Regions from separate parts of the Streptomyces sp. NPDC040410 genome, predicted to be linked through region 2. Evidence: riboswitches for the same ligand, from Rfam matches in the RefSeq annotation. Region 2 holds a riboswitch; each other region holds the start of a gene.
What was found. Region 2 has a riboswitch for cobalamin ahead of ACZ562_RS24690 (ribonucleoside-diphosphate reductase subunit alpha). Riboswitches for the same ligand answer to the same signal wherever they lie in the genome.
Positions count from the first base shown of each region.

Region 1: it holds a riboswitch for cobalamin, as region 2 does, so the genes downstream of both, ACZ562_RS03240 (CbtB domain-containing protein) here and ACZ562_RS24690 (ribonucleoside-diphosphate reductase subunit alpha) in region 2, are expected to answer to the same signal.
Region 3: it holds a riboswitch for cobalamin, as region 2 does, so the genes downstream of both, ACZ562_RS27195 (cobalamin biosynthesis protein) here and ACZ562_RS24690 (ribonucleoside-diphosphate reductase subunit alpha) in region 2, are expected to answer to the same signal.

Region 1 is NZ_JBVIVK010000001.1:718,816-726,560, reverse strand. Features, by position in the region: gene ACZ562_RS03270 (hypothetical protein) at 1-123, shown strand, start outside; gene ACZ562_RS03265 (hypothetical protein) at 217-426, shown strand; gene ACZ562_RS03260 (SRPBCC family protein) at 445-885, opposite strand; gene ACZ562_RS03255 (polysaccharide deacetylase family protein) at 1,040-1,801, opposite strand; gene ACZ562_RS03250 (ATP-binding SpoIIE family protein phosphatase) at 2,033-4,336, shown strand; gene ACZ562_RS03245 (histidine phosphatase family protein) at 4,376-4,948, opposite strand; cobalamin riboswitch at 5,045-5,202, shown strand; gene ACZ562_RS03240 (CbtB domain-containing protein) at 5,240-5,461, shown strand; gene ACZ562_RS03235 (CbtA family protein) at 5,486-6,256, shown strand; gene ACZ562_RS03230 (winged helix DNA-binding domain-containing protein) at 6,757-7,745, shown strand, end outside.
Region 2 is NZ_JBVIVK010000013.1:20,263-28,007, reverse strand. Features, by position in the region: gene ACZ562_RS24690 (ribonucleoside-diphosphate reductase subunit alpha) at 1-1,656, opposite strand, end outside; cobalamin riboswitch at 1,780-1,919, opposite strand; gene mctP (monocarboxylate uptake permease MctP) at 2,078-3,688, opposite strand; gene ACZ562_RS24680 (DUF3311 domain-containing protein) at 3,685-3,948, opposite strand; gene ACZ562_RS24675 (GntR family transcriptional regulator) at 4,174-4,938, opposite strand; gene ACZ562_RS24670 (extracellular solute-binding protein) at 5,349-6,635, shown strand; gene ACZ562_RS24665 (carbohydrate ABC transporter permease) at 6,707-7,690, shown strand; gene ACZ562_RS24660 (carbohydrate ABC transporter permease) at 7,687-7,745, shown strand, end outside.
Region 3 is NZ_JBVIVK010000015.1:69,432-77,176, forward strand. Features, by position in the region: gene ACZ562_RS27185 (inorganic phosphate transporter) at 1-1,118, shown strand, start outside; gene ACZ562_RS27190 (hypothetical protein) at 1,153-1,374, shown strand; cobalamin riboswitch at 1,507-1,646, shown strand; gene ACZ562_RS27195 (cobalamin biosynthesis protein) at 1,748-2,809, shown strand; gene ACZ562_RS27200 (cobyric acid synthase) at 2,806-4,353, shown strand; gene cobN (cobaltochelatase subunit CobN) at 4,350-7,745, shown strand, end outside.

The sequences.
Region 1 (7,745 bases), on a different contig from region 2:
TACCGGGGAGCGTGGGACCCGACAGGCGTGGACAAGGCCGTGGCGGTCTTCCTCGTCGTGTCGGGCTGGACGCTGGTGACCGCGGTGATCGCCGGGGCCCGGCGGGTGATCGGTCGCGGATGAACGGACGCCCGCGGCGGTGCGCTGCCCCAGGACCACCGGGGTCGAGGCGGCGATGCCGCACGCTGCCGGGGAGCGACGTACCAGAGGGAGTCGATGGGGCGCGACGAATACTGGGTGGCCGTTTCCCGAGGCGGTCTCCTGTACGGCGCCGGTTTCTTCGTGACGCCGAGTTCGACGCCGAACTGTACGGCGACGCACCCGAGTTCGGACCCGTGGCTGCGCGATCTCTTCGAACGGCACCGGGGGTACGTCATCGGGCGGCGGGACGGGCAGTGGTGGGTCGTCGGCGACACCGGCTACTGACTCTGGCGTGGACCGCCGTCACGGCCGTCTCAGGAGCCGGTTCGCCGCCCGTCCGAACACGTACTGTGCCGTGGTCCGCAGCAGGGGGTCGGCGAAGGCGGGCAGCAGGCGGACCCGCAACTCCTCCCGCCACAGCACTCGTGTGCGGCCGCCCGGGCCGGGCCGCACCTCGATCTCGGCCCACCCCCGGACGACGCGGCCCCGCTTCTCCAGCCGGCACAGGCCGGGCTCGCCGTCCGTCGGCGGGCGCCACACCGTGACCTCCATCGGGTCGTCGAAGGCGAGCGGGCCGATTCCCGAGCGGGCGACGATGAACGTGCCGCTGCGTGTCGGCGGGGGCGTGACCACGGTGACGCGGGTCAGCGGAACCACCTCGCCGTGGCGGGGCCACTGAGTGAGGCGCCGCCACGCCTCGTCGAGGGGCAACGGGGCGGTGCGTTCGAGGAGGATGTTGACCACGTAACGATCTTAGGGAATCCGGCCTGCTCATCGGCGGGTTCGGGGACGGCTCACACGGTTGGCCCAACGAGGCGTCGGCGTCCGACGTGCGTGCTCCGACGTGCGCGAGCGGCGCGCCGCGCCAATCCCGGTGCCGGTCGCATGAGTTGGGGCGTCATGGCCTGTACACCTTCCCCGGCTCCGCCGTCCCCGGCGCCAGCAGCTGCGGCACGGTCACGAACACGTACCCCCGCTCCTTGAGCGCATCGATGATGCCGGGCACGGCCGGCACGGTGCCGTAGTAGATGTCGTGCAGCAGGATGATCCCGTCGCGGGACGCCTGCGCGAGGACGCGCTTGGTGATCAGGTCCGAGTCGGTCGTCGTGTAGTCCTTGGCGGTCACGCTCCACAGCACCTCCGCGAGGCCCAGCTCGCGGCAGATCCCGTGCACGGTGTCGTCCGTCCGGCCCTGGGGCGGGCGCATCAGTGTCGGGCGGTGTCCGGTGAGGCGCTCTATCTCCTCGTTCGGGCGCTCCAACTCCTCGCGTATCTCCCCGGGTCCGATCCGCGTGAGGATCTTGTGGTCCCAGGTGTGGCTGGCCACCTCGTGCCCCTCGTTCGCCATCCGCTTCACGAGTTCGGGGTACTTCTCGATGTGCCGCTCGCCGAGCAGGAAGAAGGTCGCCGGGACCTGCTTCTCCTTCAGGATGTCGAGCAGGCGGGGCGAGTTCTCGCTCGGCCCGGCGTCGAAGGTGAGCGCGATGCACCTGGCCTCGCGGCAGTCGACGGTCCCGAACCTGGCCTGGACGCCCGCGGTGGCGTGGGCGCGGGCCGCGCTCGGCGCGGTGGCGCCGGTGTTCGTGCACGCGGTCAGTGACAGAGTCGCGGCCGCGAACATCATCGCGGCGGCACGCAACCCGCCCCCCGTTCTTGTCATCTTCTTGGTCGGAACACACATGCGGGGACTATACACAGCGATTATACGCGCTATGTATAGTCGATCGCCGGCGCCCTGACCCGTGCCTGGACGAACGACAACACCGACCTCCACCTCGCGAAGTCGGCGGGTTTGGTCGCTACGACGCGACGACCGGCGCACACCGGCGCACACCCGGGCCGGGAGCCTTCCGGCGAGGCGTACGTGCCCTTGCGGCGTAACGTCGTGAGGGTGGACTTCACTGCGGACAGCCTTGTGTCCTGTGCCGCGCGTGAGCTCAGCCGGAGAGCGGAGCAGCTGATCCGCGAGGTGGAGCGGCGTCTGCGTCGTGACGTTCCGGACCTGTGGGAGAACCCGGACGTCATGGCGTCGGAAAGCGTCGCCGCGCACGTCCTCGCAGTGCTGTACGGCCTCGAGCACGATGTCGATCCGGGCGGACTCGAAGGGCCGGCCGAGCAGGCAGGGCGCGCACGGCGGCTCGCTCGGCAGGGCACTCCCGTCAGCGCGATGCTGCGGGCCTTCCGGCTGGGACAGGGCATCATCCTCGACGCACTCCTGGAAGAGATGCCCCGGCTGACGGACGACGCCGAGCTGATCAGCTCGGCATCGCGCAAGCTGATCGCGACGGCGACCGGATACCTGGACCGCGCGTCGGAGCGGGGCGTCCTCGCGTTCCAGGAGGAACGGGAGCGCCGGCTGCAGTGGCGGCTGTCGATGGTGAACGAGGCCGGCATGCGCATCGGGACCACCCTGGACATCGTCCGCACCACCCAGGAACTCGCGGATGTCGCCACCCAGCAGTTCGCCGACCTCGTCACCGTCGACCTGCTCGACTCCGCGCTCCGCGCGGACGACACCCCGGCGGCGGGCCCGCCCCTGCTGCGCCGGGTCGCCCAGCGGTCGGTGGTGGAGCGCGACCCGGCATCGACGATCCCGCCGCAGCGGCTCCACACCTATCCGGACGGATCACCGTCGGCGCGCGCACTCGCCACCGGGCAGCCCTCCCGGCACGGCCTCGACGAGCCGCCCGGCGGCGTGGCCGCGGCTTCCGAGCACCACCGCGCCGCGGACCAGCCCCTCCACTCGCTGCTGGTGGTGCCGCTGCGCGCGCGTGACACCACGCTGGGCGTCGCACAGTTCTACCGCCACCGCCGCGCCGACCTCTTCGACGAAGAGGATCTGCTCCTCGCCCAGGAGATCGCCGCCAGGGCGGCGGTGGCCGTCGACAACGCCCGCCGCTACACGCACGCGCGCGCCACCGCGCTCGCCCTGCAGCGCAGCCTCCTCCCGCGGTTTGTGCCGCGGCAGTCCGCCGTGGAGGTCGCCTGCCGCTACCTGCCCGCCGGCGCCGAGGCCGGCGTGGGCGGCGACTGGTACGACGTCATCCCGCTGTCCGGGGCGCGTGTCGCGCTCGTGGTGGGCGACGTTGTCGGCCACGGCATCCACGCCGCCGCCACCATGGGCCGCCTGCGGACGGCGGTACGCACCCTCGCCGACATCGACCTGCCCCCCGACGAACTCCTCACCCACCTGGACGACGTCGTCATCCGCCTGTCCGCGGAAGCGTCCAGTACACCGGACGATCCGGCCGCCGAGTCCGTCACCGCGACAAACGCGGCCACCGCGTCGGCCGGCTCGGGGAGCGGGGGGTCGGGCGGCTCGGACGCCCCGGATGCGGGGGCTTCGGGCGGCTCGCGTGCCGCAGGCCCGGTCGCCCCGGACGCGGTGCCTTTCAGGGCCCCTGGCGCCGAGGTCGGTGGGGACGTCGGGGCGGCCTGTCTGTACGCCGTCTACGATCCCGTCTCCAGCCGCTGCACCCTCGCCCGGGCGGGGCATGTGCTGCCCGTCGTGGTGAGCCCGGACGGAAACGTCGACGTCCTCGACCTGCCTCCCGGCCCGCCGCTCGGCCTGGGCGGCCTGCCGTTCGAGGCGGCGGAGGTCGACGTGCGGGAAGGCAGCCTCCTCGCCCTCTACACCGACGGCCTGTTCGGAGTCCGCGGCCACGACATCGATGCTTGCCTCGCCACGCTGCGCCAAGCCCTGGCCCACCCCGCTCCCTCCCTGGAGGCCACCTGCGACAACGTGCTGACAGCGATGCTGCCCGAACGGCCGCCCGACGACGTCGCACTGCTGCTGGCCCGCACCCACGCCCTCGGCGCCGGCCAGGTCGCCGCCTGGGACCTGGACGCCGACCCCGCCGCCGTGGCCGGGGCCCGGGAGCGCGTCTCCGAACAGCTGGGCATCTGGGGGCTGGAGGAACTCGACTTCATCGCCGAACTGGTGGTGAGCGAACTGGTCACCAACGCCATCCGCTACGGCCGGCCCCCCATCCGCTTGCGCCTGATCCACGACCGCACCCTCATGTGCGAGGTGTCCGACGCCAGCAGCAGCACCCCGCACCTGCGCCGGGCCCGCGTCTTCGACGAGGGCGGCCGCGGTCTGCTCCTGGTCGCCCAGCTCGCCGACCACTGGGGGACGCGCCACGCCCGACAGGGCAAGACGGTCTGGGCCGAGCTGAACGGCTCCGCCGCCTGACGCGACACCCCTTCCCAGCGCCCCGCCCCCCGCCGGGGCCTACGCCCGGCCCAGCGGCGCTCCGACGCGGAGGTTCCACCGTCCGGACCGTCCGCTGAACTCGGTTGCCGTCAGGGGCGGCACGTCGATACGCCAGAACGCCGACTCGGGCGCCCCGAGTGCCCGCACCCCCGCGGCCCGTACGACCTCGGGGTCCACGACGGCGACGGTGCGGCCCGCCGATCGCGCGGCCGACTCCAGCCAGGTGCCGATCCGTTCGCAGAAGTCCCTTACCGACTCCCCGCCGTGCGGCGCGGAAGCCGGGTCCGACAGCCACAGCGCGACGGCCTCCGGCTCCTTGGCGCTCACCTCCGCCAGGCTCGCACCGCGCCAGCGGCCCACGTCCAGACCGGTCAACTCCGTTACCACCAGGGCGTCCAGACCGAGTGCCTCGGCAGTCTCGCGGCACCGCACCGTGGGGGAGACCAAGGCCCGGCCCTCAGGTCGGGGAGTCTCGGCCGCGGCGCGCGCGAGCCGGAGTCCGGCCGCGTCGAGTGAGCAGCCGTCGTCGAACCGGGCCTCCCTCAGCGCCGCACTGATCGCAGGTGAGATCAACATCACTCGGCTCGTCATCTGTCCGTTCCCGTGCTCGACTTCCCTGCCGCCCCGGGGACTTGAGGTGCTCCAGACCCCCTGGCGTGCGCCCGTGCGCTCTTGGCCGCGCCTCCGCTTCGCGGTACCTTCACGGGCGGTGTCCACGACGGACACCGACGACGGTTCCGCGGAAGCCGGTGAGAGTCCGGCACGGTCGCGCCACTGTAAGCCCGGTTCGCCCACCTCGGTGTGCGGCGGGCAAGTCAGACCCGTTCCCGTCGTCCTGTGCACCACCGAGACGGGACGCGAGTTCCCCCAGGAGGGCCTGCCATGGCGCAGTCTGTCGCTCAGCCGACCACCAACCCCACCGCCGTACCCGCCAAGCTGCCGATCGGCGCGATCGCCCCCTGGGCGGTCTTCTTCGGCATCCTGATGCTGGTCCTGCTCTACTTCGTCGGCGCCGAGCAGGGCGCCACCGCCGTGATGAGCGGAGAGGACGTGCACGAGTGGGTGCATGACGCCCGCCACCTGCTCGGCTTCCCCTGCCACTGACAGCGGCGAGGAAAGTACGAGCTCATGAACTCCGCAACCGTCAGAAACCTACTGGTGCGTGGCATGCTCGCGGGTCTCACCGCGGGCCTGCTCGCCCTCGTCGTCGCCTACTTCCTGGGCGAGTCGCGCGTCGACGCGGCCATCGCCTACGAGGAGGCGCACGCCCACGAGCACGAGCACGGCGCAGAACTCGTCACCCGTACGATGCAGTCCACCGCGGGCCTGTCCACCGGTGTGCTCGTCTACGGCATCGCGTTCGGCGGCATCGCAGCCCTCGCGTACTGCTTCGCCCTGGGCCGTATCGGCCGCTTCGGGCCGCGCGCGAGCGCGCTGCTCCTCGCGGCCGCCGGCCTGATCGCCGTGTACCTCGTGCCGTTCCTGAAGTACCCCGCCAACCCGCCCGCCGTGGGCGACCCCGGCACCATCGCCAAGCGCACCACCTTGTACTTCCTGATGATGGTGCTCGGTGTGCTGCTCGCGGTCGGCGCCGTCATTCTGGGCAAGCGCCTGGCGCCGCGCCTCGGGAACTGGAACGCGACGCTGGCCGCGGGGGCGTTCTTCGTCCTGGTCATCGGGCTCGCGTACGCGTTCCTGCCGTCCTTCAACGAGGTCCCGGCGGACTTCCCGGCCACACTGCTGTGGCAGTTCCGTCTGGCGGCCCTGGCCGTCCAGGCGACGTTGTGGACCGTCTTCGGGCTGCTCTTCGGAATCCTGGCAGAACGGGTCCTGGCCCCTCGTACGGCAGCCGCCGCAGAGCAGGCCACCACCACGCGGGCCACCCCGGTACCGCACTGAGAACGCCACTTCGACGGCCCCGCGGGAAACCTCCGGCGGGGCCGTCGGCCATGGCGCGGGCACCCGCGTCGGCCGGCCGCCCTGGTAGCGGGCTCTCTCTTCGGCGGCGTATGCCCGCCGCGCCCGGCGAAGGACTCGCGCCGGCCGTCGCGCTCCTCGTGCCGCACGACGGGGCGGAGGGCCGTCGACACGGACGCCTTCGGCCGGTCGCCTGTCGCGGCGGGGCGGTCTCCAGCAGTTCGCCGGCCGTCCGCCGCGCCGGCGCCGCGGTCTGTTCGGCGCCGCGCCGGTACGTCACGGGTAGGTGGGCTGCCCAGCGGATGTACAGCGCACCGGCCGAGGTACGGCCCACGAGGTCCGGACGCCCGTCACCGGAGAAGCCGCCGTGCGCGACCAAGCCCGTCGGCACGGGGCAAACGGCGCCGGTGTGCCGGGCCGGACCGGGATTCGGTGAGAGTTGCGGACAGAAGGTGTCCGCAAGCGCCGCTAGCGTGCACGGTATGACGAAGACGACCGCGACGGCCCCCGCGGCCGGCACCCGTGCCCTGAACCGCGCGACCCTCGACCGGCAACTGCTGCTGCGCCGCGCGTCCCTGTCCGCCAAGGACGCCGTGCGGCACCTCCTGGGCCTGCAGGCGCAGAACGTCAAGCCGCCGTACTACGCGCTCGCCGCCCGTCTCGACGGATTCACCCCCGAGGAGCTGTCGGGGCTGATGGCGGAGCGCGAGGTCGTCCGTATCGTCACCATGCGCTCGACCATCCACACCCACACAGCCGACGACTGCCTCACCCTGCGCCCCCTGGTGCAGACCGCCCGCGACCGGGAACTCACCAACTTCCGCAAGGGCCTTGAGGGTGTCGATCTGGACCGGCTCGCCGTACTCGCCCGTGAACTGGTGGAGGCCGAGCCGCGCACCATGAAGGAGCTGCGCGAGGCGCTGCTCACCGAGTGGCCGGACGCCGACCCGCAGGCTCTCGCCATCGCCGCCCGCTGCCGGCTCCCGCTCGTGCAGGTCACCCCGCGCGGTCTGTGGGGCAGGAGCGGCCAGGTCGCCCTCACCACCGCCGAGCACTGGCTCGGCCGCCCCGCCGAGCCCGCCCCGGCACCCGACGCGACCGTGCTGCGCTACCTCGCCGCGTTCGGCCCGGCGTCCGTCAAGGACATGCAGACCTGGGCGGGCCTGACCCGGCTGCGCGACGCCTTCGAACGACTCCGGCCACAGCTCCTGGCCTTCCGTGACGAGAACGGCGTCGAGCTCTTCGACCTCCCGGACGCCCCACGCCCCGGCCCGGACACCCCGGCCCCGCCCCGCTTCCTCCCCGAGTTCGACAACCTCCTCCTCTCCCACGCCGACCGCACCCGCGTCGTGCCGCCCGAGTACCGGGGCCGCGCCTGGCAGGGCAACCAGACCTCCTGCACGCTCCTCGTCGACGGTTTCCTCGCCGGTGTGTGGAAGCTGGAGGAGGGCGCCCTCGTCGTCGAGCCCTT
Region 2 (7,745 bases):
GGCGAGGCCGGCGGACGCCTCGTACGCGGCGAGCATGATCCGCTCGGCGATACGCGTGGAGAGCGCCTTCGCCTCCGGCGAGTCGAAGGGCAGGCGCAGCTTGAAGAAGACGTCCTGCAGACCCATCGCGCCGAGGCCGACGGGACGCCACCTGGCGTTGGAGCGGCCCGCCTGCTCGGTCGGGTAGAAGTTGATGTCGACGACGCGGTCGAGGAAGGTGACGGCGGTGCGGACGGTGGCGTCGAGCCGCTCCCAGTCGATGTCGCCGCCGGTGACGAACGCCCCGAGGTTGACCGACCCCAGGTTGCAGACCGCGGTCTCCCCGTCGTCCGTGACCTCCAGGATCTCCGTGCAGAGGTTGGAGGAGTGGACGACATGGCCCGGAGCCGCCGTCTGGTTGGCCGTCCGGTTGGCGGCGTCCTTGAAGGTCATCCAGCCGTTGCCGGTCTGCGCGAGGGTGCGCATCATCCGGCCGTAGAGGTCGCGGGCCGGCATGGTCTTGCGCGCGAGCCCCTCGGCCTCGGCCTTGCGGTAGGCGGCGTCGAACTCCTCGCCCCACAGGTCGACCAGCTCCGGCACGTCGGCGGGCGAGAACAGCGACCACTGCTGGTCGGCGTTGACCCGGCGCATGAACTCGTCCGGGATCCAGTGTGCGAGGTTCAGGTTGTGGGTACGGCGGGCGTCCTCGCCCGTGTTGTCGCGCAGCTCCAGGAACTCCTCGATGTCGGAGTGCCAGGTCTCCAGGTAGACCGCGGCCGCGCCCTTGCGCCGGCCGCCCTGGTTCACGGCGGCGACCGAGGCGTCCAGGGTCTTCAGGAACGGGACGATGCCGTTGGAGTGCCCGTTCGTGCCGCGGATCAGCGAACCGCGGGAACGGACCCGGGAGTACGACAGCCCGATGCCGCCGGCGTGCTTCGAGAGGCGGGCGACCTGGTGGTAGCGGTCGTAGATGGAGTCCAGCTCGTCCAGAGGGGAGTCGAGGAGGTAGCAGGACGACATCTGGGGGTGCCGGGTGCCGGAGTTGAAGAGCGTGGGGGAGGAGGGCAGGTAGTCGAGGCGGCTCATGAGCCCGTAGAGCGCCGCGACCTCCTCTAGCGACCGCACCGTGTCGTCCTCGGCCAGACCGCTCGCGACCCGCAGCATGAAGTGCTGGGGCGTCTCGATCACCTGACGGGTGATCGGGTGCCGGAGCAGGTAGCGGCTGTGCAGGGTGCGCAGGCCGAAGTAGCCGAAGCGGTCGTCGGCAAGGGGGTCGACGAGCGCGTCGAGGCGGTCGGCGTGGAGGCGCACGAACGCGGCCGTGCGGTCGGCGACGAGCCCCTCGCCGTGCCCGACCGCGACGGACTCCGTGAACGTCGTCACGCCCTGCGAGGCGGCCTCGGCGGCGATGCTGATCGTCAGCAGCCGGGCGGCCAGCCTGGAGTACGCCGGGTCGTCGGAGATGAGGCCGGCGGCCGCCTCGGTGGCCAGCTCCCGCAGCTCCGCCTCGTCGGCCCGAGCGGACCGGCCGCGCAGCGCGGCGGCGGCGACCCGGCCGGGGTCGGCGTCGGGGAGGTCGGCGGTCAGCTCGGTCAGGGTCCGCAGCAGCGCTGCGCCGGGACCGTCGTCGGCCACGGGGCTGGCTGCTGAAGCCGGGTCGGCTGGCGCGATGGTCACGTGGGGCTCTCCCTCGCTCGGCACGGGGCCTTGCGGAGGGCAGGGGGCAGCTCACGAGCGCACGCGGCGTCGCGTCCACCGGCCCATTCCGCGAGGCCCGGACGTCATGGCACGCCGGCCGGACGGCCGGGCGCACTGTCGGCAGGTCCTCGGACTGACGCGTGTACGCGTCCGCTTCGGGGGCGGACGTGCACAAGTACACCGTTGCGGGACAGTTCCGGATTCGCACCGGATTCCCCTGCGGCGACAGCGAGCTTGAGCATACATCTTGTGCCGGGCTGCGGTGACACCCCCAGATGTTGTGTCGTGGTGGCTTCGCAGCGTCAACTCGTAGGTGAGAAGAGTTATGCCGGGCACGGCAGCGGGCCGCCGCGGTCCTGCTCCCCGGCGGCCCGCTGCGGGTCGTACTTGCTCAACGGCGTCAGTGGCCTGCCCCCGCCGTGGCAGGCGGCAGCTCCACCTCCACGCCCGGGTCGCCCGCGTCCGCGGTGTAGTCCTCCGGCTTGGTCTGGTCGACGCCCTCCGGGGCCTTCGCGGCCTTCAGGACGAAGGTGATGACCACGGTGACGACCACGTTCAGCACGAACGCCGTCAGGCCGATGTAGCCGATCTCGCCGATGCCGGGGATCTCCTTCGCCGAACCCCCGAAGTGCTTCTGCGTGGGAGAGGCGACGCCGTACGCCGCGAACGTGCCGTAGATCATGCCGACCGCCCAGCCGGCCAGCAGTGCCCAGCGGTGGAACCAGCGGGTGAACAGGCCGCCGACCAGGGCCGGGAAGGTCTGCAGGATCCAGATGCCGCCGAGGAGCTGGAAGTTGATCGCCACCGTCTTGTCCATGGTCAGGACGAAGACCAGGGCGCCCACCTTCACCAGGAGCGACACCAGCTTGGAGACCCTGGTCTCCTCTTCCGCCGTCGCGTCCGGCTTGATGAAGTCCTTGTAGATGTTGCGGGTGAAGAGGTTCGCGGCCGCGATCGACATGATGGCCGCCGGGACCAGTGCGCCGATGCCGATCGCCGCGAAGGCCACGCCCGCGAACCAGTCCGGGAACATGTTCTCGAACAGCTGCGGGATCGCCAGCTGCCCGTTGGTGACCTCGACCCCGGCCGCGATCGCCATGAAGCCCAGCAGGGCGAGCAGGCCCAGCATCAGCGAGTACAGGGGCAGGATCGTGGTGTTGCGGCGGATCACCTCGCGGCTGCGCGAGGAAAGCGTCGCCGTGATCGAGTGCGGGTACATGAACAGCGCGAGCGCGGAGCCCAGTGCCAGGGTGGCGTACGTCCACTGGCCGGCCGGGGCCGGGACCAGTCCGCCCGCGCCCGCCGCCGTGAACTTCTCGCCCGCCTTGGCGAAGACGTCGTCGAACCCGCCCAGCTTGATCGGGATGTAGATGATCGCCACGGCGATGACGATGTAGATCAGCGTGTCCTTCACGAACGCGATCAGCGCGGGGGCGCGCAGCCCCGACGAGTACGTGTACGCGGCCAGCACACCGAAGGCGATCAGCAGGGGCAGATCCTTCACGAACCAGTTGGTGTTCTCGCCGCCGCCGACACCCATCACGTCGAGGACGGCCTGGATGCCCACCAGCTGAAGGGCGATGTACGGCATCGTCGCCAGGATGCCGGTCACGGCGACCGCCAGCGACAGGCCCTTCGAGCCGAAGCGGCCGCGCACGAAGTCCGACGTCGTGACGTATCCGTGCTTGTGGGACACCGACCACAGGCGGGGCAGGAACGTGAAGATCAGGGGGTAGACCAGGATCGTGTACGGCACCGCGAAGAACCCCGCCGCGCCGGCCGCGTAGACCGCCGCCGGGACGGCCACGAAGGTGTACGCCGTGTACAGGTCGCCGCCGAGCAGGAACCAGGTGATCCAGGTGCCGAACGACCGCCCGCCCAGGCCCCATTCGTCGAGGCTGTGCTCGTTCTCGGCCTTGCGCCAGCGGGCGGCGAGGAAACCCATGACGGTGACGGCCAGGAAGAAGACGATGAAGACGGCGAGCGCGACGCCGTTGACTCCGTCCTTCACTCCGGCGCACCCCCGTTCCGCGTGGCGCGGGCGCGCTGGTCACGCCGCCACAGCGTGTACGCGACCATCGTCAGCGCCGTGGAGACGACCACCCACAGCATCTGGTACCAGTAGAAGAACGGGATGCCGGCGAGCGCCGGGTCGATCTTGGCGTACGACCCGACCCACAGCATCGCGACGAACGGAGCGACGAGACAGATCGCGATGACGACGCGGGCCGGTGTCACCACCGATGGTTTCACTTCGGGCACTTCTGGCATACGGCGACTCCGTCCCCTCACTGATCACCTGTTGTAACGCGCGGGCAATCTAGGCGACGGTGTCAGGAAAGCGAAAGACCCCGTCCGCACATCGGCTTCAGCGGCAACGGAACCCCTGGCGGGGCCGTCCTCCTGACGCCGTGTCCGCATCCGTCGAAGGCGCGCCGGGTCGGCACCTCCGCCCCGGGGCGGCCCGCGCGCAGGTGGGCGGCATCGGTGTGTGCGCTACTCCTGTGGACGCTTCAACCTCGCCACGAACTTGTAGCGATCTCCCCGGTAGACCGACCGAACCCATTCCACCGGCTGGCCCTCCCTGTCCAGCGAGTGCCGGGAGAGCATCAGCATCGGCAGGCCCACGTCCGTGCCCAGCAGGCCGGCTTCGCGCGGAGTGGCCAGCGAGGTCTCGATGGTCTCTTCGGCCTCGGCGAGGTGTACGTCGTATACCTCGGCCAGGGCCGTGTACAGGGACGTGTACTTGACCAGGGACCGGCGCAGGGCCGGGAAGCGCTTCGCCGACAGGTGCGTCGTCTCGATGGCCATCGGCTCGCCGTTCGCCATGCGCAGCCGCTCGATGCGCAGCACCCGCCCGCCGGCCGTGATGTCGAGCAGCTCGGCGAGCCGGTCGTCCGCGGTGATGTAGCCGATGTCCAGGAGCTGCGAGGTGGGTTCGAGGCCCTGGGCGCGCATGTCCTCGGTGTACGAGGTGAGTTGGAGCGCCTGCGAGACCTTCGGCTTGGCGACGAAGGTGCCCTTGCCCTGGATGCGCTCCAGGCGGCCCTCGACGACCAGTTCCTGGAGAGCCTGGCGCACGGTCGTGCGCGACGTGTCGAACTCCGCCGCCAGTGTGCGCTCGGGAGGGACCGGAGTACCGGGCGCCTGGGTCTCCGTCATGTCGAGCAGGTGCTTCTTCAGGCGGTAGTACTTGGGCACGCGCGCGGTACGGACGGTCGTCCCACCCTCGTTCTCCGCACTGCTGACGTCGGTGCTCATGGTCCGCCTTCCCGGCTCCTGGTGCCGAAACGACCGACATCCCGTCGGTCACGGCTCACATCGTGGCACGGCAGCGTACCGGGGTGCGCCCCGCACGCTCCGTGATCCCCTCTGTATACCGTCGGGACCGGTGTTGGTCTAGTCCACCGCGCCGTCCCGGAGCCGGTGGTTCACCGCAACTGGTACGTCCGATCTGTCGCTTGGGGGTGAAAGGTCATTGCATATCTCGGTCCTATCACGGACGCCTGGAGCCTGCTGAAACACCCTTGACAGTCCTATTGGTCTGGGCCAAGCTCCCCTCACTGGTCTACACCATTGGTCCAGGACCCGGCCCCATAGGCGGTACGTGCTTCGACGCCGGTAACCGCGGGGAGGCAGGGGGGTTTGTGTGCATCCCTGAGGAGGGTGGCGTGAAGCGCAAGCTGATAGCCGCGATCGGTATCGCGGGCATCATGGTCTCCATCGCGGCGTGCGGGGACGACAGTGGCAGCGGTGGTTCGGACGGCAAGGGCGCGGACGCCAAGGAGCTGACCGTCTGGCTCACCGTCGACGCCCAGAACAACTGGCCTGACCTGGTCAAGGCCGCCGACGCCGCGGTGCAGAAGAAGCACCCCGGCATCAAGATCAACCACGAGTACTACGGCTGGCCGGACAAGAACACCAAGCTCGACGCGGTCCTCGCCACCGACAAGGCCCCCGACGTGGTCGAGATGGGCAACACCGAGATGCTCGCCTACATGGTCAACGGCGCCTTCGCCCCCGTCGACCCGGCCAGGTTCGACAACTCCTCCGCCTGGCTGGACGGCCTGAAGGCCTCCGTCACCTACCAGGGCAAGACCTACGGCGTGCCGTACTACGCCGGCGGCCGCGTCGGCAACTGGCGCAAGGACCTCTTCGCTTCGGCGGGCGTCAAGTCCGCCCCGAAGACCTACAAGGAGCTGACCGCGGCCCTGGACAAGGTCCAGAAGAAGGAGGGCGGCAAGTTCAGCGCCTGGTACCAGCCCACCCGTGACTGGTACGCGGCCATGTCCTTCGTCTACGACGCCGGCGGCTCCATCGCCAAGGAGGAGGGCGGCCGGTGGAAGGCCGGCCTCTCCTCGCCGGAGTCCGTCCAGGGCCTGACCGACTTCAAGAACGTCGTCGACAAGTACATGCACGGCGACAAGACCAAGGACGAGTCCGACCGGTACATCGTCTACGGCCAGGGCAAGTCCGGCATGATCTTCGGCGCCGCGTGGGAGGGTGCCACGGCGGCCGACCCGAAGAACGACAAGACCGGCAAGCTCAAGGACAACCTCGAGAACTTCGTGATGCCCGGCCCGTCCGGCGGGAACCTCCCCGTCTTCCTGGGCGGTTCCGACCTCGCCATCCCGTCGAAGTCCGGCGCGCGGGCCGTCGCCGCCGAGTGGATCAACGCCTTCACCGGAACCTCCGGCCAGAACGGCCTGATGGCCAAGGGCAACCTGCCCAACAACAAGACCGGCCTCGCGACCCTGAAGGACGACCCCGCGACCGCGGTCCCCGCCACCGCGGCCGAGTCCAGCTGGTTCGTCCCGATGGCCCCCGGCTGGGGCAAGGTCGAGAAGGCCCAGATCCTGCAGACCATGCTGCAGGACATCGGCACCGGCAAGAAGTCGGTCGAGGCCGCCGCGAAGGAGGCGGACGCCGCGATCGACGAGGTCATCAACACCAAGTGACCGGAGGCGGGGCTCCGTTGGGGCGGAGTCCCGCCGTCCGTACGACCTGAGGGACCGCTGAGGAGCGCGCGATGAGTGTCGCAGACACGACCACCCCCGCCAAGGTGCCGCCACCCCGGTCGGTACCACCCCCGTCCGTAGCGCCGCGGCCCGTCAAGCGGACCTCGGCCGGCGCCGCCACCCCCTGGCTGCTGCTCGCACCCTGCCTGCTGATCCTGCTGCTCGTCCTCGGCTATCCGCTGGTCCGCCTGGTCACCCTCTCCTTCCAGAACTTCGGGCAGCCGCAGCTGTGGGGCTTCCAGCCGGCCGAGTCGGCCGGGTTCGGCAACTTCACCAAGGTGCTGGGCGACGGCGAGTTCTGGGCGGTGGTCCTGCGGACGATCGTCTTCGCGGCCGGCTGCGTGATCTTCACTATGGTCGCGGGCATGCTGATCGCGCTGCTGCTGCAGCGGGTCTCCGGCTGGGTGAAGACCCTCGTCAACATCGCGCTGGTGGCCAGCTGGGGCATGCCCATCATCGTCGCCACCACGGTCTTCAAGTGGCTGTTCGACGCCGACTACGGCATCCTCAACGCACTGCTCAGCAAGCTGCCCGGGGTCGAGATGATCGGCCACAACTGGTTCGCGAGCGGGCCGCAGGGCCTGGCCGTGATCATGCTGCTCGTGGTGTGGGGCGCCGTGCCCTTCGTCGTGATCACGTTGAGTGCCGGCCTCACCCAGGTTCCCGGCGAACTGGAGGAGGCGGCACGGCTGGACGGCGCGGGCGCCTGGGGCGTCTTCCGCTACGTCACCCTGCCCATCCTCAAGCCGATCATCGTGATGCTCACGACGCTTTCGGTCATCTGGGACATGGGTGTCTTCCCGCAGGTCTTCGTGATGCGCAACGGGCATCCGGAGGCCGAGTTCCAGCTCCTCACCACCTACTCGTACGACCGTGCCTTCGTGGTCAACGACTACGCGCAGGGCTCGGCGATCGCCCTGCTCACCGTGGTGCTGCTGCTCGGCGTGGTCGCCGTCTACATGCGCCAGATGCTGAAGATCGGAGACGTCGAATGAGCAGCGTGAGCACGCCCGCGACCGGACGGCCCCGGAAGTCGAGGCTCGGCTGGAA
Region 3 (7,745 bases), on a different contig from region 2:
TCAAGCCCAAGGTCGCGGTGGCCATGTCCGCCGCGCTCAACCTTGTAGGCGCCTTCCTCTCCGTGGAGGTCGCCAACACGATCTCCAAGGGTCTCGTCGACGAGACCGGCATACGTCCCGAGGTCATATTCGCCGCCCTGGTGGGCGCGATCCTCTGGAACCTGCTGACCTGGCTCGTGGGACTCCCCTCCAGTTCCTCGCACGCCCTCATGGGCGGCCTGATCGGCGCCACCATCGCCTCGGCGGGCATGGGCGCCGTCCACGGTGACGTCCTGGTCACCAAGGTGCTGATCCCGGCGATCGCCGCCCCGATCGTCGCCGGCCTCGCCGCGATGCTCGCCACACGGCTGTCGTACACGCTCGGCAAGAAGGCCGACGGCAAGGCCGCCGAGAAGGGCTACCGCGCCGGCCAGATCGCCTCCGCCGGTCTGGTCTCCCTGGCGCACGGCACCAACGACGCGCAGAAGACGATGGGCATCATCACCCTCGCCCTGGTCGCCGGCGGCGCCGTCGCCCCCGACTCCGACCCGCCCACCTGGGTCATCCTCTCCGCCGGCGTCGCCATCGCGCTCGGCACCTACCTCGGCGGCTGGCGCATCATCCGCACCATGGGCAAGGGCCTGACCGACCTCCAGCCGCAGCAGGGCTTCGCCGCCCAGACCAGCGCGGCCACGGTCATCCTGGCCTCCTCCCACCTCGGCTTCTCCCTCTCCACCACGCACTCCGTCTCCGGTTCGGTGATGGGTGCGGGCCTCGGCCGCAAGGGCGGGGTGGTCCGCTGGTCGACGGCGACCCGGATGTTCGTCGCCTGGGGCCTCACGCTCCCGGCCGCCGCGCTGGTCGGCGCCGTCGCCGAGTACGTGACCGGTCTCGGCGACTGGGGTACGGCACTCGTCGCGGTCTTCCTCGTCGCCTCCAGCGCCGCCATCTGGAAGATCTCCCGCCGCGAGGTCATCGACCACAGCAACGTCAACGACCACGAGGAGCCGGCCGGTGTGGTGACCACGGCGATCGCCGCGGTGGCCGTGCCCCCGGCGGGCACCGTCGCCGAGGACCTGTCGGCCACGATCCCGGCCCCCGCGGGCGAGACCGCCCCCTCGACCGCCACCACCGTCTGAGCCCCGCTCACCCGGTTACGAAGGAATCAGCAGCATGAAAATCGACTGGGCAGCTCTCGGCTCCGTCTTCGGGGTCAGCCTCGTGGTCACCGTGGCCCTCGTGGGCCTGTTCACCCTCGGCATCGCCGGCCTCTCCCGCCGCGAGCGGGCGGCCGAGCAGGGCGGCTCCGCCGCCCTCGCGGTGACCGGCGCGTACGCGTGCTTCGCGGCGTGCGCGGCCGCGGTGGCGTACGGAATCTCACTGATCGTCGCCTGAGCGGCGGCACCGGCAGCACCTGGGGTGCGGGACGGATCTCCGTCCCGCGCCCCAGGTATTTGTGGTGCCTGTGACCCCTCGTGTGTGGGCCTGAGCACACTCTCCCTTCGCAGGTCAGCAGCAAGTTGACGGCCCTTCCGGGCCCGTGGTGGACTGCCGGGGCCATGTACGGCGGCAAGAGAGGAAGCCGGTGCGAATCCGGCGCGGTCCCGCCACTGTCACCGGGGTAGGAACTCCCGGGAGCCAGGAACTCTCACCGCCGGTCTCGTCGAACCAGGGCGTGGACACCCTGAGTGAGGACATATCGCCATGCGCGGCTGCCGTTCGAGCCTGAGTACGTGGGCCCTGCCCGACCCCGCGGTCGGCTGAGCTGATGCGTGCCGATCGCGTCTTCGCGTACGGCGCCGCCGCCGGCCTCCTCGGTGACCTGCTCCTCGGCGATCCTCGCCGCGGGCATCCGGTCGCCGCGTTCGGACGGGCCGCGGGTGCCGTGGAACGGGTGTTGTGGCGTGACCACCGGGGGCACGGCGCGCTGCACACCGCCGTGTGCGTGGGCGGTGCCGTCTCCCTCGCCGCCGTCGCCGCCTCGGCCGTACGCCCCTCCCGTGCCGCCTCCGTGGCGCTCACCGCCGCCGCCACCTGGGCCGTGGTGGGCGGGACCACCCTGGGGCGCGAGGCGCGGGCCGTCGGCCGTGCCCTCGAAGCGGGGGACGTCGAGGGCGCCCGTGCCCGGCTGCCGCATCTGTGCGGGCGGGATCCGCAGGCTCTCGACGCCGACGGGATCGCCCGGGCCGTCGTCGAATCCGTCGCCGAGAACACTTCGGACGCGGTCGTGGGGGCGCTGGCGTGGGGTGCGGTGGGCGGTGTGCCCGGGCTCGTCGGGTTCCGCGCCGTCAACACCCTGGACGCCATGGTCGGACACAGGTCGCCCAAGTACCGCCGGTACGGGTGGGCTTCCGCGCGGCTCGACGACCTGGCCGGGTGGCCGGGGGCGCGGCTTACCGCCGTGCTGGCCGCGGTGGCGGGTTCCGATCCCCGGGGGGCGGTGCGGGCTTGGCGTGCCGATGCGGCGAAGCACCCGAGCCCCAACGCGGGGCCTGTGGAGGCGTCGTTCGCGGGGGCGCTCGGGGTGCGGCTGGGGGGCACGTTGTCGTACGGGGGGCGCATTGAGCATCGGCCTGTGCTGAACGGGGAGGGGCGTGCTGTGCAAGTGGCCGACATCGAGAGGGCTGTTCGGTTGTCGCGGAGGGTGGGCTGGCTGGCGCTGGGCGTCAGTGCGGCTGGTGCGCTGCTGCGGGGGCGGGTCGCAGGGCGCCCTGCGCCGCAGGCCGTGCCCGCCCTCCCGCACTCTCGGCTTCACCCGAGCGGGGGGACCCCCGGCGCCCCGCGGAACGACGGCCCTCAGCGGTCGCAGCGGCCGGGGCGTGCCTCATGAAAGGGGGGCTGCTCGTAGCGGGTACGACCTCCGATGCCGGGAAGAGTGTCGTCACCGCCGGGATCTGTCGTTGGCTGGTCCGGCAGGGCGTCAAGGTCGCGCCCTTCAAGGCGCAGAACATGTCCCTCAACTCGTTCGTGACCCGGGAGGGCGCCGAGATCGGGCGGGCGCAGGCCATGCAGGCGCAGGCGTGCCGCGTCGAGGCGACCGCGCTGATGAATCCCGTGCTGCTCAAGCCCGGCGGCGAGCAGAGCAGTCAGGTGGTGCTCCTGGGCAAGCCCGTGGGCGAACTGAGCGCGCGCGGGTTCTTCGGGGGATCCGGGGGGTCGTCCCCCGGGAAGAGGCTGCACGGGGGGCGGCAGCAGAAGCTCCTCGGGACCGTGCTGGACTGTCTCGCCGAGTTGCGGGGCACGTATGACGCGGTGATCTGTGAGGGGGCCGGCAGTCCCGCGGAGATCAATCTGCGGCGGACCGACATCGTGAACATGGGCATCGCGCGCAATGCGCGGCTGCCCGTGCTCGTCGTCGGCGACATCGACCGCGGGGGCGTCTTCGCCTCCTTCTTCGGGACCGTCGCCCTGCTGTCGCCCGAGGACCAGGAGCTGGTCGCCGGGTTCCTCGTCAACAAGTTCCGGGGGGATGTCTCGCTGCTGGAGCCGGGGCTGGAGATGCTGCGGGGGCTCACCGGGCGGCGGACGTACGGGGTGCTGCCGTTCCGGCACGGGCTCGGGATCGACGAGGAGGACGGGCTGAGGGTCTCCCTGCGCGGGACCGTGCGGGAGTCGAACGTGGCCCCGCCCGTCGGCGAGGACGTACTGAGGGTCGCCGTGTGCGCGATCCCGCTCATGTCCAACTTCACCGACGTGGACGCCCTCGCCGCCGAACCGGGTGTCGTCGTGCGGTTCGTGGACCGGCCCGAGGAACTCGCCGACGCCGACCTCGTCGTGATTCCGGGCACCCGCGGGACCGTACGGGCCCTGGAGTGGCTGCGGGAACGGGGACTTGCGGACGCCCTCGTCCGCAGGGCCGCGGAGGGGCGCCCGGTCCTCGGCGTCTGCGGTGGCTTCCAGGTGCTCGGCGAGCACATCGAGGACGAGGTCGAGAGCCGGCGCGGGCACGTGGAGGGGCTCGGAGTCCTTCCCGTCCGCGTGCGGTTCGCCCGCGAGAAGACCCTCACCCGGCCGTCCGGCGAGGCTCTCGGCGAGCACGTCGAGGGATACGAGATCCATCACGGGGTCGCCGACGTCACAGGGGGCGACTCCTTCCTCGACGGCTGCCGGGTCGGCCAGACCTGGGGCACGCACTGGCACGGCTCGCTGGAGTCGGACGGTTTCCGGCGTGCCTTCCTGCGCGAGGTGGCGGCCGCCGCGGGCCGCCGCTTCGTGCCGGCCGCCGACACGTCGTTCGCCGCGCTGCGCGAGGAGCAGCTCGACCGGCTCGGCGACCTGATCGAACAGCACGCGGACACGGACGCGCTCTGGCGGCTCATCGAGTCGGGCGCGCCGCAAGGACTGCCTTTCATTCCACCGGGAGCGCCCGCATGAGCACAGTGTTGTTGTTGTCGACCGCCGACACGGATCTGCTGGCGGCGCGTGCCTCCGGCGCCTCGTACCGGATCGGCAACCCGACCCGGGTCGACGTCACCCAGGAGCTTCCGGGACTCCTCGACGGCGCCGGCATCGCCGTGGTACGGCTGCTCGGCGGCAAGCGTGCCTGGGAGGACGGACTCGCCGCGCTCAAGGCGTCCGGCGTTCCGACCGTGCTGCTCGGCGGGGAGGCCGTGCCCGACGCGGAGCTGATGGCCGAGTCGTCCGTGCCCGCGGGCGTCGTGGCCGAGGCGCTGCGGTATCTCGTCGAGGGCGGGCCGGCCAATCTGACCGAGCTGGCGCGGTTCCTGTCCGACACCGTGCTGCTGACCGGTGAGGGGTTCGTCGAGCCGCAGAAGATGCCCGAGTTCGGGGTGCACGGCGGGCGTCCCCGTGTCGAGGGCCGTCCGACGGTCGGCGTGCTCTTCTACCGGGCCCATGAACTCAGCGGCAACACCGCTTTCGTGGACACCCTGTGCGACGCGATCGAGGCACACGGCGCCAACGCCCTGCCGGTGTACTGCGGTTCGCTGCGCGGTGCCGACGCCGGGCTGTACGAGATCCTGGGCGGCGCCGACGCCCTCGTCGCCACCGTCCTCGCCGCCGGCGGCACGCACGCCTCGCAGGCCTCGGCGGGCGGCGACGAGGAGGCCTGGGACATCGGGGCGCTCGCCGACCTCGACGTCCCGGTGCTGCAGGGGCTGTGCCTCACCTCGTCGCAGGCCGCCTGGGACGAGTCCGACGCCGCCCTCTCCCCCATGGACGCGGCGATGCAGGTCGCCATCCCCGAGTTCGACGGGCGCCTCGTCACGGTCCCGTTCTCCTTCAAGGAGCAGGGCCCGGACGACGTGCCCGTGTACGCCGCCGACCCGGAGCGGGCCGCGCGGGTCGCCGGGATCGCCGTACGGCACGCACGGTTGAGGCACAAGCCGAACGCCGAGAAGAAGCTCGCGCTCGTCTTCACCGCCTATCCGACCAAGCACTCGCGCGTCGGCAACGCGGTCGGGCTCGACACGCCCGCCTCGGCGGTACGCGTGCTCGACGCGCTGCGGGACGCCGGATACGGCCTCACCGAATACCCCGCGGGCGGTGACGAGCTGATCCACCGGCTCATCAACGCCGGAGGTCACGACGTCGAGTGGCTGACGGAGGAGCAGCTGGCCGCCGCGCCCGCGCGCGTGCCGCTCGCCGACTACCGGGCGTGGTTCGACAAGCTCGACCCCGGGCTGCGGGACGGCATGCTGGAGGCGTGGGGAGAGCCGCCGGGCAACCTGTACGTCGACGGGGACGACATCGTGCTCGCCTCCCTGCAGTTCGGGAACGTCGTGGTCATGATCCAGCCGCCGCGCGGCTTCGGCGAGAACCCGATCGCGATCTACCACGACCCCGACATGCCGCCGTCGCACCACTACCTGGCGGCCTACCGGTGGCTGGAGAACTCTTTCGGCGCCGACGCCATCGTGCACATGGGCAAGCACGGCACGATGGAGTGGCTGCCGGGCAAGGGGCTGGGGCTCTCCAAGAGCTGCGCGCCGGACGCCGTGCTCGGCGACCTGCCCCTCGTCTACCCCTTCATCGTCAACGACCCCGGCGAGGGCACGCAGGCCAAGCGCCGCGGCCACGCCACGGTCGTCGACCACCTGGTGCCGCCGATGGCGCGCGCCGACACGTACGGCGACCTCGCCAAGCTGGAGCAGCTGCTCGACGAGTACGCGCTCGTCTCCGACCTGGACCCGGCCAAGGCCCCGGCCGTGCGCGCGCAGATCTGGACGCTGGTCAAGGCGGCCGAGCTGCACCACGACCTGCATGTCGCCGAGCAGCCGGACGGCGACGAGTTCGACGAGTTCGTCATGCACATCGACGGCTATCTGTGCGAGATCAAGGACGTTCAGATCCGGGACGGGCTGCACGTTCTGGGCGGCGGGCCGGTCGGCGAGCCGCGCGTCAACCTCGTGCTCGCCGTGCTGCGCGCCTCGCAGGTGTGGGGCGGGCAGGCGAACGCGCTGCCGGGGCTCAGGGCTTCGCTCGCGCAGCACTTCGGTCTGATCGAGAAGGAACTGCTCGCCGAGCCGGGCGCCCCGGTGAAGGTGCCGGTGGAGCTGACGGACCTGGTGGACGGGCCGTCGCGCAGCGCCGCCGACGCCGTCGACCTGCTGGAGCAGCTGTGCCGGCGGATCGCGGAGGGCATGGAGTCCCGGGCGTGGGACGTCGCTGCGGTGCCGGCTCTGGTGCGTGACACTCTCGGAACCGAACTCCCCGACGCCGTCGCCGTGGTGGAGTTCGCCTGCACCGAGGTGGTGCCTCGTCTGGAGAAGACCACCGACGAGATCGGCCACATCCTCAAGGCCCTCGACGGCGGTTACGTCCCGGCCGGTCCGTCCGGCTCCCCCACCCGTGGTCTCGTCAACGTCCTGCCGACCGGCCGCAACTTCTACTCGGTCGACCCCAAGGCCATTCCGTCCCGGCTGAGCTGGGAGGTCGGGCAGTCGCTCGCCGACTCGCTGGTGCAGCGGTATCTCCAGGACACCGGCGAGTACCCGAAGTCCGTCGGCCTGACGGTGTGGGGCACGTCCGCGATGCGTACGCAGGGCGACGACATCGCCGAGATCCTGGCGCTGCTGGGCTGCCGTCCGGTCTGGGACGACGCCTCGCGCCGGGTGACCGGCTTCGAGGTCGTGCCCCCGGCCGAACTCGGGCGTCCCCGCATCGATGTGACCGTCCGCATCTCCGGCTTCTTCCGGGACGCGTTCCCGCACGTCGTCGGCCTGATCGACGACGCGGTGCGCGCGGTGGCCGAGCTGGACGAGCCCGCCGACCAGAACTACGTCCGCGCGCACGCCGACGCGGACACCGCCGAACACGGCGACCGGCGGCGGGCCACGGCCCGTGTCTTCGGCTCCAAGCCGGGTGCGTACGGCGCCGGTCTGCTGCCGCTGATCGACGCCCGCAACTGGCGCTCGGACGCCGACCTCGCCGAGGTGTACGCGGTCTGGGGCGGCTACGCCTACGGGCGCGGGCTCGACGGGCGGGCGGCGCGCGGGGACATGGAGACGGCGTTCAGGCGCATCGCCGTGGCGGCGAAGAACGTCGACACGCGCGAGCACGACCTGGTCGACGCCGACGACTACTTCCAGTACCACGGCGGCATGGTCGCCATGGTGCGGCATCTGACGGGGTCCTCCCCCGAGGCGTACGTCGGCGACTCCGCCGTACCGGACCAGGTGAAGACCCGCACGCTCGGCGAGGAGACCCACCGCGTCTTCCGTGCCCGCGTGGTCAACCCGCGCTGGATGGCGGCCATGCGCCGGCACGGCTACAAGGGCGCCTTCGAGATGGCGGCGACCGTCGAC